DNA from 4 places in the Macrococcus epidermidis genome. Region 1 is predicted to be linked to each of the others. Evidence: predicted binding sites of a transcription regulator. Region 1 holds the regulator's gene; each other region holds the start of a gene.
The links. The regulator Rex, encoded in region 1, represses fermentation and respiration genes when NADH is low (regulators of the CRP and FNR family bind a similar motif). The targets are predictions, from matches to a motif close to TTGTGAAATATTTCACAA.
Positions count from the first base shown of each region.

Region 2: a site for Rex is predicted at 1,242-1,259, ahead of KFV12_RS09215 (citrate synthase). Genes of this name have one in related genera too.
Region 3: a site for Rex is predicted at 1,528-1,545, ahead of KFV12_RS02100 (DUF3147 family protein). Genes of this name have one in related genera too.
Region 4: a site for Rex is predicted at 1,266-1,283, ahead of KFV12_RS05040 (cytochrome ubiquinol oxidase subunit I). Genes of this name have one in related genera too.

Region 1 is NZ_CP073819.1:2,134,786-2,138,006, forward strand. It holds gene tatC (twin-arginine translocase subunit TatC) at 1-585, opposite strand, end outside; gene tatA (twin-arginine translocase TatA/TatE family subunit) at 647-841, opposite strand; gene KFV12_RS11425 (redox-sensing transcriptional repressor Rex) at 854-1,486, opposite strand; gene KFV12_RS11430 (ABC-F family ATP-binding cassette domain-containing protein) at 1,643-3,221, shown strand, end outside.
Region 2 is NZ_CP073819.1:1,740,172-1,743,392, reverse strand. It holds gene KFV12_RS09220 (amino acid permease) at 1-1,035, opposite strand, end outside; gene KFV12_RS09215 (citrate synthase) at 1,299-2,417, shown strand; gene icd (NADP-dependent isocitrate dehydrogenase) at 2,479-3,221, shown strand, end outside.
Region 3 is NZ_CP073819.1:382,527-385,747, reverse strand. It holds partial or broken gene KFV12_RS02105 (L-cystine transporter) at 15-1,410, shown strand; gene KFV12_RS02100 (DUF3147 family protein) at 1,572-1,931, shown strand; gene KFV12_RS02095 (DUF3147 family protein) at 1,947-2,345, shown strand; gene isaB (immunodominant staphylococcal antigen IsaB family protein) at 2,396-3,043, opposite strand; gene KFV12_RS02085 (ABC transporter ATP-binding protein) at 3,152-3,221, opposite strand, start outside.
Region 4 is NZ_CP073819.1:949,184-952,404, forward strand. It holds gene KFV12_RS05030 (metallophosphoesterase) at 24-854, opposite strand; gene KFV12_RS05035 (glutaredoxin domain-containing protein) at 847-1,080, opposite strand; gene KFV12_RS05040 (cytochrome ubiquinol oxidase subunit I) at 1,297-2,640, shown strand; gene KFV12_RS05045 (cytochrome d ubiquinol oxidase subunit II) at 2,640-3,221, shown strand, end outside.

The DNA of each region.
Region 1 (3,221 bases):
AAAATACGCGTATTTTCGATTTTTCTTTAAGAACATCGGTGTTACAATACCAAGTCTTGTTAAAAACAACAACAGTATCGGTAACTGGAACAAGAATCCGAATGGAATCGTAAATCTCAGCATTTCATTGAAATACTCCCTAACACCGATCATCTGATTAACACCCATCTCACTCGCAAGTCCAATCGTGAACTGAATCAAATAAGGAAATACATAAAAATAACTAAAACTAAGTCCTGCTAGAAATAAAATTAAACTGATTGGAATGTATGATAATGTTGCACGGCGTTCTTTTGGATGTAATCCCGGAGAGATAAATGCCCATAACTGATATAAAATGACTGGAGATATAATGATCAATGCAATAATCATAATCACTGTAATATAAATCGTTAACGGATCACTAACTTTAAAATAATGCAACTCAATACCTTTAGGAACATCATCTTTTGTTAAGAATTTAGTAACAGGTTTACCAAAGTAAAATCCTACTGCCGTCCCAGCTACTAAACAATAGAGCACGACCATAATGCGTTTACGCAATTCATCCAAATGCTCAACAACGGTTAAATCATCTTTATTCATCAAAGGAATGGACCTCCTCATAAAAAAACGGCAAACACTGTCGCCGTTTTGAATTTCTAAATTATTTTACGTCTTTATTATCTTTGTCATGATCTTTCATAATACCATCTGTTGCATCTTTAAATTCTTTTAAAGATGTACCCATCGCACGACCGAATTCTGGTAATTTCTTAGGTCCGAAAATAATTAACGCGATAATCCCTAAGAAAATAGCAATTGCAGGTGATATCATACCAACTGTATTTACAAATAACATCTATTTTACCCCCTAATGATTTTTCATAAAGAATATTAGCGACTGTAATTCAACACCTAAATCGATGTGATGCACGTGCACCCCATTTGGTACTGTTAAACGTTCTGGTGTAAAGTTTAATATACCTTTTATTTGTGCTTTTGTCACTCTATTTGCCACGTCTTGTGCAACCGCACCTGGTACTGTTAATATTACAACTTGAATGCCTGTCTCTTCAACAATTTTTTCGAAATCCTTCATATCTTCGACAGTAATCTTCCCAATCGTCTTTCCGATAGAAGTTGAGCTTGTATCAAAGGCTGCTGTAATCTTCATGCGATCATTGATCGAGAAATTATAATTAACAAGTGCAGTTCCCAGATTCCCTACTCCGATAATTGCAACTTTTGTAATCATGTCCTGCTGCAAAGTTGTCTTAAAAAAGTTTAATAAAAAGTTAACGTTGTAGCCATATCCTTTTTTTCCTAGCTCACCAAAATAAGAAAAATCTCTTCGTATTGTTGCCGAATCAATTTGTAAGCCTTCACTTAGCTCCTTACTACTGACTCTTTCCACATTTGAATTATATAACGTATTCACAAAACGATAATATAAAGGAAGTCTCTTTAGTGTGGCTTTAGGAATCTTTATTTCGTCCTTTGACATCCTACTCACCTGTTTCAAGTAAATTTGTGATAGATTTCACATCACTTTTGATTATAACACTTAACATATTAATTGACTATGTGAAATTTCACAAAACTGATTAAAACATTCCCACCTCATCGTCCTTCATGTACAATGAAAGTGAGGTGAAATAACTTGATATTATTACAAGCAAGCAATTTAACTAAATCCTACTCAGGTGAAAATATATTTTCGAATGTGAAATTCGAAGTTAAATCTAACGACCGTATCGCTATTGTCGGAAGAAATGGTGCTGGTAAAACCACTTTAATGAAGATTCTAGCTGGTACTGAAGATTACGATACTGGTAATCTTTCAATGGCTAAAAATATCAGACTAGGCTATCTTACTCAGCAAATGACTTTGAATGCAGAAGGAACCGTCTACGAAGCGATGAAAAAGCCGTTCCTTCATCTGGAAAAAATGCAGCAGGAATTAGACAAAATCGCTTTGTATTTAAGCGAAGAAAGTCATAATGCACACACGGATGCATATCAGGAAAAATTAACGAGTTATGAGAAATTACAGCAACAATTTGAAGCTCAGGATGGCTATCTTTATGAAACAAAAATAAAGACAGTGCTCACAGGTCTCAACTTCAAACCTGAAGACTTTGACCAGAAAATCGATACATTTTCAGGTGGACAAAAGACACGTCTTGCTCTTGCTGAAATGCTACTTCATAATCCTGACTTACTACTTCTCGATGAGCCTACTAACCATCTCGACATGGATACAACTGCCTGGCTCGAAAATTATTTAACGACGTATGATGGTGCCATCGTAATTATTTCACACGACCGTTACTTTTTAGATAAAGTTGTTAATACAGTATACGATGTTGCATTAGGACAAGTTCAGAAATATATAGGTAACTATTCAAAATTCATTGAACAACGTAATCAATTTTACGAAAAGATGCAGGCACAGTATGAGCGACAACAGGCCGAGATTAAACGTTTGGAAACCTTTGTCCAAAAAAATATTACACGTGCGTCAACGAGTGGTATGGCGAAATCACGTCGTAAAGTACTTGAGAAGATGACAAAGATTGATATTCCGAAACAAGACGATCATTCTATGAATTTAAGATTTAATATTCAGAAAGAAACAGGAAATGACGTATTACGTATCGATGACCTTGCTATCGGCTATGATACGCCACTTGCTGAACATTTAAACTTAGATATAAAAAAACAGGATGCTGTCGCATTTATTGGGCCAAACGGTATCGGTAAAACAACGCTTATTAAAACCATCGCCAAACAGTTAACTGCACTACACGGTGACATTAAGTATGGTGCTAATCTTTCAATCGGATATTACGATCAAAAGCAAGCAGAATTTTCTTCAAATAATACTGTACTAGAAGAATTATGGCAGTACTATCCAACGATGCCTGAAAAAGATATTCGTACTGTACTGGGACGCTTTCTATTCGTTCAGGATGATGTTAAAAAGATTATCAATGACTTATCAGGTGGAGAAAAAGCGAGATTACAACTTGCTAAACTTAGTCTTGAAGAAAACAATGTGTTAATTCTTGATGAGCCGACTAACCACCTCGATATCGATGCAAAAGAAGTGCTGGAGGATGCACTTATCCATTATCCGGGAACCTTGTTATTTGTCAGCCATGATCGTTATTTCATCAATAAAATAGCGACAAAGATATTCCAGATGACAGATAAGGGTGGAAAGCTATTCCTCGGCG
Region 2 (3,221 bases), 390 kb from region 1:
TACTACTGCGTTGGCAGGTACACCTGCTTTATTCGTACGTTGGAAGAAACTATCGTTTCCTTTTGAATAATTCTTACTTAAACCAAATAACATACGGCTGTTAGAGAATATACCACTGTTACAAGACGATGCCGCAGAAGTAATTACAACAAAGTTGATTAAGCTTGCTGCAAATCCAATTCCGATTAATCCGAAGAATTTAACGAATGGACTTTCGTTTGGATCGATTTTATCCCAAGGCGTGACACTCATAATGATGATCAATGAACCGATATAGAACAATACGATACGCATCGGTACACTGTTAATTGCTCTTGGCAAAGTTTTTTCAGGGTCTTGTGCTTCACCAGCTGTTACACCGATTAACTCAATCCCTACAAAACTAAATATTGCCATCTGGAAGCTTAATAAGAATCCGTTTGTCCCATTTGGGAAGAATCCACCATGTGACCAAAGGTTTGTAATCGTTGCTACGCCAAAGTTTGTTTTAAAACCGATGACAATAAGTACGATCCCTGTAATGATTAATGCAATAATTGTAATAACTTTAATCAATGCAAACCAGAATTCTAATTCACCAAATAATTTAGCAGTTAATAAGTTTAAGAACATTAACACAAGAATACATAAAAGTGATGATAACCATGTCGGAAAGTCGGGCCACCAGAACTGTACATACTTAGCAATCGCTGTAACTTCCGCCATTCCAGTTACGACCCAACAGAACCAGTAAGTCCAGCCGGTAATATATCCTGCGAAGTCTCCTAAGTAGTCTCGGGCTATATCTGTGAAAGAATGATAGTTGGTATTAGATAATAATAATTCTCCTAATGCTCTCATAAATAAAAATAAAAAGAGTCCGATAATTATATAAGTAAATAAGATGGATGGACCCGCCAGGTTGATTGATTTTCCTGCGCCTAAGAATAGTCCGGTACCAATTGCGCCCCCAATCGCAATCAGTTGAATATGTCGATTTGACAATGAACGTTGTAAATCATTTCGTTCTTCGATACTACGATTATGATTTGCCATACTAAACCCCTTTTCCTTTTTAGTATCTATATTATCTTACTAAAATCTGAAAATTACAAACATTTTTTAAAATATTCTTAATATTTTTAAGAATTAATTAAATGATAAAATAAAAATTTAAATATAAGTAAAAGTTATCACGTAAGATAAAAATTTTCTAAGTTCCTAATTCATTCACAAAAGTGAGGACATTAGATATAATTGAGTTGTGAAAGCCATTACATTTGGCATAACAAAAACTATGGTGCAAAGGGGAGTCAAAAATGGCAGAATTAGTGAAAGGCCTTGAAGGTATTGTTGCTTCAAACACTAAAGTAAGTTCAATTATTGGTGATCAACTTACTTATGCAGGATATGAAATAGATGATTTAACAGAAAACGCACAATTTGAAGAAGTTGTCTTCTTATTATGGAACTTCCGTTTACCAAATGCGGAAGAATTAGCTGATTTTAGAAAACAGTTATTTGAAAATATGACTTTGCATCCAAGAATGTACAGTCACTTTGAAGATTATGCAGCAGATCATGTACATCCTATGACAGGGTTGCGTACATCTTTATCTTATTTAGCACATTTTGATCCACGTGCTGATGAATTTAATGAAGATGCGCATATGAACAAAGCGATTCGTATTCAGGCTAAAGTAGCGTCACTTGTAGCAGCATTCGCTCGTGTTCGTCAAGGTAAAGAAGTCGTGAAACCGAAAGAAGACTTAAGTTATGCAGCTAACTTCTTATATATATTGTTTGGTGAAGAACCAACAGCTGTACAAGAAGAAGGTTTCAATAAAGCGTTAATTCTTCATGCGGATCATGAATTAAACGCATCTACATTTACTGCACGTGTTGCTGTTTCTACATTATCTGATATGTATTCTGGTGTAGTCGCTGCAGCTGGCGCATTAAAAGGACCATTACACGGTGGTGCTAATGAACAGGTTATGAAGATGTTGAATGAAATTGGTTCATTAGATAATGTGGATAGTTATGTAGCAGATAAGATTGCTAAAAAAGAGAAAATTATGGGCTTTGGTCACCGTGTCTACAAAAATGGAGATCCACGTGCTAAATACTTAAAAGAAATGTCTAGAAGAATTACTGATGAGACTGGTCAAAAAGAATTATTTGATATGTCTGTACGTATTGCTGATATTCTAAAAGAAGAAAAAGGTTTATTACCGAATGTAGATTTCTATTCAGCAACAGTTTATCACTCAATGGGTATTGAACATGATTTATTTACACCAATCTTTGCAGTATCTCGTACTTCTGGCTGGATTGCGCATATTTTAGAGCAATATAGTGATAACAGAATTATTCGTCCACGTGCAACTTACGTGGGTGAAGTTGGTCGTAAATATGTTCCGATTGAAGAAAGATAAAATGATTAAAAATGCATTTATAAGGTAAACTAAAGTAAGAAATATTAATAATGGAGGCAAAATAAAAATGGCTGAAAAAATTACGAATAATAATGGTGTTTTAAACGTACCTAATCATCCAATCGTACCTTTTATTATCGGTGACGGAACAGGTCCGGATATTTGGAATGCTGCTGTTCGCGTATTAGATGCTGCAGTAGAAAAAGCATATAATGGTGAGAAAAAGATTGAATGGAAAGAAGTTTTAGCAGGTCAAAAAGCATTCGATAACACAGGTGACTGGTTACCACAAGAAACTTTAGATACTATTGAAGAATACTTAATTGCGATTAAAGGTCCATTAACTACACCGATCGGAGGAGGTATCCGTTCTTTAAACGTAGCATTACGTCAGGAATTAGATTTATTCGTATGTCTTCGTCCAGTGCGTTACTTTGAAGGTGTTCCTTCACCTGTTAAACGTCCTGAAGATACTGATATGGTTATTTTCCGTGAAAATACTGAAGATATTTATGCAGGTATTGAGTATAAAGAAGGATCTGACGAAGTTAAGAAAGTGATTGAATTTCTACAAAATGAAATGGGTGCTAAAAATATTCGTTTCCCTGAAACTTCAGGTATTGGTATTAAACCAGTTTCTAAAGAGGGAACTGAACGTTTAGTTCGAGCAGCATTAAACTATGCGCTTGAGCAAGGCCGTAAATCATTAACATTAGTACACAAAGGGAATATCATGAAATTTACTGAAGGTGCCTTCAAACAATGGGGATATGATTTAGCTGAACGTGAATTTGGTGATAAAGT
Region 3 (3,221 bases), 730 kb from region 1:
GGAGGTATAAACCAATGGATAACGGGTTTATTTTTTTAAATGTCTTAATTCTTAGTATTCTCATAGGAATACTTATATTCATGAACAAGAAACATATTTCTTTCTCTAAACGCGTCTTCACAGGTATGATTTTAGGGATTTTGTTGGGAATCGGACTTCAATTTGCTTACGGTACTGATTCTAAAGTAACTTTAGGTACGCTAGATTGGTACAGTATTGTCGGTAGTGGTTACGTTCAGCTATTAATGTTAATTGTTGTGCCACTTGTAATGGTATCTATCATCCGTTCTATCATTAATTTAAATACTACGGATCAACTTGGTAAGATGGCCAGCTGGGTAATCGGAATATTGATTACTACAACTTTAATTGCCGCAACAATCGGTATCGCATCAGCGTTATTATTTGATTTAAACGCAGAAGATATTAGCATTGGTCAAGACGAAAAGACACGTGGTACTGAAATTCAAGAACGTTACGATACGATGGAACAAAAGACAATGCCACAACGTATCGTCAATTTTATTCCGAGCAATATATTTATGGATATGACAGGTGCAAGACCTACTTCAACAATCGCTGTCGTTATCTTCTCATTCTTAGTTGGCATTGCAGTACTTGGGGTTCGAAGAAAACAACCGGAACATGCTGCTATGTTTACAAACATGGTTGATGCTGTATTTGCTGTTGTAATGCGACTTGTAACAATCATCTTACGCTTAACACCTTACGGGGTACTTGCATTAATGGCAAATATGATTGCAAGTACAAACTTCGCGGGTATAGTCGAACTGGGTAAATTCGTATTAGCATCTTATGTTGCTTTAGGAACAATGTTCATCATTCATTTACTTATCATTACATTAACAGGATTAAATCCAATTCAATATTTAAAAAAGGTTTTCCCAACATTAGCATTTGCTTTCACATCTCGTTCTAGTGCTGGAACAATTCCTTTAAATATCGCAGCACAAAAAAAACGCTTTAGGTGTAGATGATGCAACAGCAAATATGTCAGCATCATTTGGTGCGACGATGGGTCAAAACGGTTGTGCCGGTATCTATCCTGCAATGCTTGCAGTAATGATTGCACCAACTGCTGGTATTAATCCACTTTCACCTGAATTTATCGTTCAATTAGCGATTATCACAGCGATTAGTTCATTCGGTGTAGCCGGTGTTGGTGGTGGTGCAACATTTGCTGCTATCATCGTTCTATCATCGATGGGATTACCAATTGCACTTGCAGGGGTATTAATCACAGTTGAACCATTAATTGATATGGGACGTACTGCGCTTAATGTAAATGGTAGTATGCTTTCAGGAACATTAACTTCTAAATTCTTAGGAAACTTCAATAAAAATATATTTAATGATAAACACGCTGTAGTTGAGAATACAGAAGTTTAAACAGACAACCCTCACTTATTCATAGGTGAGGGTTGTTCCTATTTTATTCAATTGTGACAATCCTATGATATATAAATGCTATCTATTTACAACAACACAGAATGGGCGTATCTTAATATGTGAAATAAATCACGTTAAATTTAGAAAAGAAGATGATCTATATGTTCGGTATTTCATTTACCGGTTTGTTGTTGCGCTTTATCATTGGTGGTATTGCAGTAACTGCCGCTTCAATCATCGCAGGTAAAGTCGGTGGTAAGCTCGGTGGTATTATCGCTACAATGCCTGCTGTATTCCTGGCAGCGATTCTTTCTTTATCAGTTGACCATAGCGGCGATGAATTAGTTAATGCTTCAATGAATTTAAGCAGCGGTGCAATCATGGGCATAACAAGTTGTATCTTTACTGTCGCACTCACTTCAATCTATGTAACGAAACATGGATTTAAAAAAGGTGCTGCCTTCTCTGTCGGGTGTTGGTTCGTTATTTCATGCGCATTATTTGTATTAAAAAATATGTAAAAGGAAGTCCTCTCTATGAAACCAAAAGTATTAATGCTTAAATTCTTAATCGGTGGTTCTACAGTAGCATTCAGTTATTTCGTGTCGTGTATTATACCATGGAAAGACTTTGGCGGTATATTCGCTACTTTTCCTGCTGTCTTCTTATTATCAATGCTCATTGCAGGTTTTGAATATGGTGATGAACTTGCTAGTCACGTTTGTCGTGGTGCAATATTTGGTATGTCCGGTTGTCTATGTTCAATTCTTGCTACATGGGGAATGTTAAGTACAACTTCTAACTGGCCACTCAGTATAATGGTTGGTTTTGCAACATGGTTCATTAGTGCTGTGATGATTTCAACGATTGTCGCTAAAGTTACTGTTCTCGCAACGCATAAATCTACTGCAAAGCATATTGCAGTTCATAAATAAAAATATAAAGAAACAGGGAGACGAATATTCGTCTCCCTATTTCTTTATTATTATTTTGTATAAGTTACAACTGATGGATTGATTTTAACTGAAGTTAAGTATCCCGCTTTATCAAAGTTTGCTGAGTAAGATCCAACTTTTGTTTTGAAAGTTGCTACTGAATTCTTGCTTTTTGAAGTTTTATCACTAATTAAAGTATTTGCAGCATGTGCTTTTAAGAAATCAGCTTTTTTAATAACTCCTTTTTTAACTGGGAAACTCATAGATGTAATTACACCTTTAGTTTTGTAAACTACAGTATCATTTACCATAGATTTAACCGGTTTAGATTGAATAGTCGGTGTTTTAGTAACTGATAAATTATTTAATTTAAAGTTACCGTAGTTTAATGCTTGTACGAAGTATTTATCTAATTCGAAATCAGCGTTACGAGAAGTATAACCATTATAGTTATAATAAGGTTCTGTTACTTTCGTAGCACTTTTTGTTGGTGTCGCTTTAGTTGTAGTCGTAGTTGTACCTGCTTTGATTGCTCCACTTTTTACTTCATCAGTTTTTGTAACTGTTGTCACTACAGTAGTTGTTGTTGTTGTTTTAGTTGTCGTTACTGTATCTGCTTTAGCAACATTTACTCCTGTTAATAAAACTGTAGAAACAGCTGCAGTTGCGATTAATTTATTGATCATTTTTGTTGTCATCGTAATCTCTCCTATTTAGATAAATTCATTACTCATTAATACTACTTCCACAACCTCTATTTGTCAATTCATTCCAATCAATATAGGTCTAAAGTATGAGAGGCGTTATTAGCGATTGCCATATGAATCAAAGAGGTGAATATTTTCTAAAGCAGCTGTTAAATATACTTTATTTCCT
Region 4 (3,221 bases), 1.2 Mb from region 1:
CTGAAATCATTTCAGCTTCTTCTTTATTTGATATAGATTTTTGTTATTTGAGGTTTAGCGAAAAACCTGATTGGCAGATGTGTACTACCAAGACCACGGGAAACATGAAGATACATGCTATGTTTTTTATATTTCAAATTAAATAAACCTTTTAAATATTTTCTTCCTAATGATGGTTTAATTGGTGCACCAAGCATAGGAATGAAAATTTGTCCCCCGTGACTATGGCCAGATAATTGGAGGTCAACATTGAATTTCTTTACAAAATCTGCATAATCTGGTTCGTGTACTAAAGTAATAGTGTAGTCATTGGGATGATTTCTGTTTCGTATTGCCTGTTCGATATTTCCGGAAGCATTAAGTATATCATCAGTACCACATATATATATTTCTTCGCCATCATAATTAATATATTTACCAAAGTTATTCAGCACTGTTATATGACTATTAGTCAATACTGTTTCTAAATCATGTGTTAAGTGTGTACGCTGATCATGATTACCATAAGAAAAGTACACGCCTAAAGGGGCTTTAATTGTTTTTAGTAATGGTATATAATCAATAGGATTTTCTTTAAACACTTCTAAATTATCAAATAAATCTCCGGTAATCATGACGATATCAGGTTGTAGTTTATTGATTATTTTAATGTGTTCTATTAAATCATGATAATTATACTGAAAGCCGACGTGTAAATCTGAGATATGTACAATTGATAGCGGTCGAGCATGGTGTAATCTCAAGCCTTTAATAGTTATATTATCTACATCAACATTTTTGGGATTGGAATGGAATAATGGTACTAAACTTTTTCCGAAGCGGTCTATCATGCTATACATTAATAACTTAATCATTTTTAGTCTCCATATACTTTTCAATGGCTTCGATATCTGGTGTATAGAATAATTTTTCATCTATTTTTATAAGTGGGGTACTCAAAGCATCGTAATCAATCATCTCTATTTTATATGCCATATTTTTGATATTTTTTTCTTTAAATTGAAGTGAAGATTGTCTGAAGTAGTTTTTAATAAATTCGCATGGTGGACAATTATCTTGTGTGTATATTTCAATATTCATATCATTACCTCTTTTACTACTTTTTAATAACTATAAATACTATAGCGATTTCAGACAGAATTATCAATATTAATGGTATTATGGTCAAATGTAATTTAAATCGTTCGAAGATGATCACATATTTGTCACAAAACTGTTAGGCGTTTCTCTTTATATTCCTTATAAGGTGTATTAAACTTAAAGAAATGTGAGTACAATCACAAAAGGAGGATATACATGGATGGTGTTGTGTTAAGTCGTTTATTAACAGCGATGACGTTAGGTTTTCATATTATTTTTGCCACAATAGGTGTTGGAATGCCACTGATGATAATGATTGCGGAAGGGTTAGGCATAAAATATAATAATCCGAAATATACGGCAATGGCAAGACGTTTTGCAAAAACATTTACAATCACAGTAGCTGTAGGTGTTGTTACAGGAACGATTATCGGTTTACAGCTGTCATTATTATGGCCATCTTTTATGCAGTTGGGTGGTCAGGTTATAGCATTACCACTCTTTATGGAAACATTTGCATTCTTTTTTGAGGCAATTTTCTTAAGTATATATTTATATACATGGGATCGCTTTAAAAATAAATGGACACATTGGTTACTTAATATACCAATTATTATCGGTTCAACATTAAGCGCATTATTTATCACAAGTGTAAATTCATTTATGAATACACCGGAAGGATTCAAAGTAAAAAATGGAGTGCTAGTAGATATTGATCCAATTCAAGCAATGTTAAATAGCTCATTTTTAGTGCGTTCTTTCCATGTTGTAACAACAGGTGGAATGACAATAGCTTTTTGTATCGCAAGTGTAGCAGCCGTAAAATTATTACGTAATAAATTTCCAGAAGATAAAGATTATCACATGAAATCTTTAAAAATGGCGATGATTGTAGGGTTGATTTTTAGTTTATTGACGATATTAGCGGGTGATTTATCAGCGAAGTTCCTGCACAATGAACAACCGGAAAAATTAGCGGCAATGGAATGGCATTTTGAAAGTGATAAAAATGCTGACTTAGTCTTATTTGGTGTTCTTGATGAAAAAACACAGGAAGTAAAAGGCGCAATAAAAATACCTGGTATGTTAAGTTTTCTTGCTGATAACAGTTTTGATACGACTGTTAAAGGATTAGATGAAATACCTAAAGATGAACAACCCCCTTTGATCATTCATTATTTCTTCGATCTTATGGTGTTCTTCGGTATGTTTAGTTTTGCTGTCAGTGTACTATATGTAATATTAAATAAAGTTAAAAATAAGTTAGCAACGCATAATTTCATGCTATATCTCATTGCTTTAACTGGACCTCTGTGCATGTTAGCTATTGAATTTGGATGGTTCCTAGCTGAGATGGGACGTCAACCATGGTTATTACGAGGTTATATGAAAGTTGCTGAAGGTGCTACGCATGCAGATGGTGTGAGCCTTGTGCTTGTTGCTTTTGGATTACTTTATCTTGTTTTAGGTTTTTCATGTAGCTACGTATTACTCCGTATGTATAAAGATAAGCCGGCACAATTTGATGTAGAGCAATTTGCCAAAGGGGGTGCCAAATAATGGATTATCAACATATTGGTATTTTAGTATTATGGACTTTTCTATTTGGTTACGTTATTTTAGGAGCTATTGATTTCGGTGCCGGTTTCTTTATTTTATATGCGAAACTTACATCACAGGAAAATGAATTAAAAGACGTTATATCAAGATATTTGAATCCTGTATGGGAAGTTACGAATGTATTTTTAGTGTTCTTCTTCGTAGGTATTGTAGGATTTTTCCCTGATACAGCTTATTATTTCGGTTCAACTTTGTTGCTGCCTGTAAGTATAGCGCTAATACTGCTTACAATACGTGGATCATTTTATGCATTTGAAACGTATGGGAAAGACTCTAAACTTGCATGGGTAGCCTTATATGGTATTTCAGGATTACTGATTCCTGCAGCTTTTTCAACAGTATTAACCATATCAGAAGGTGGCTTTATCACAAAGACTGCTCAAGGTGTTGAATTGAAATGGTTTGAATTATTAATGAGTCCATTTGCATGGAGTGTTGTATTTTTATGTATCATCTCAGTGTTATATATTTCTTCAGCATTTTTAACAGTTTATGCACACAAAGCAAAAGATAGACCTGCG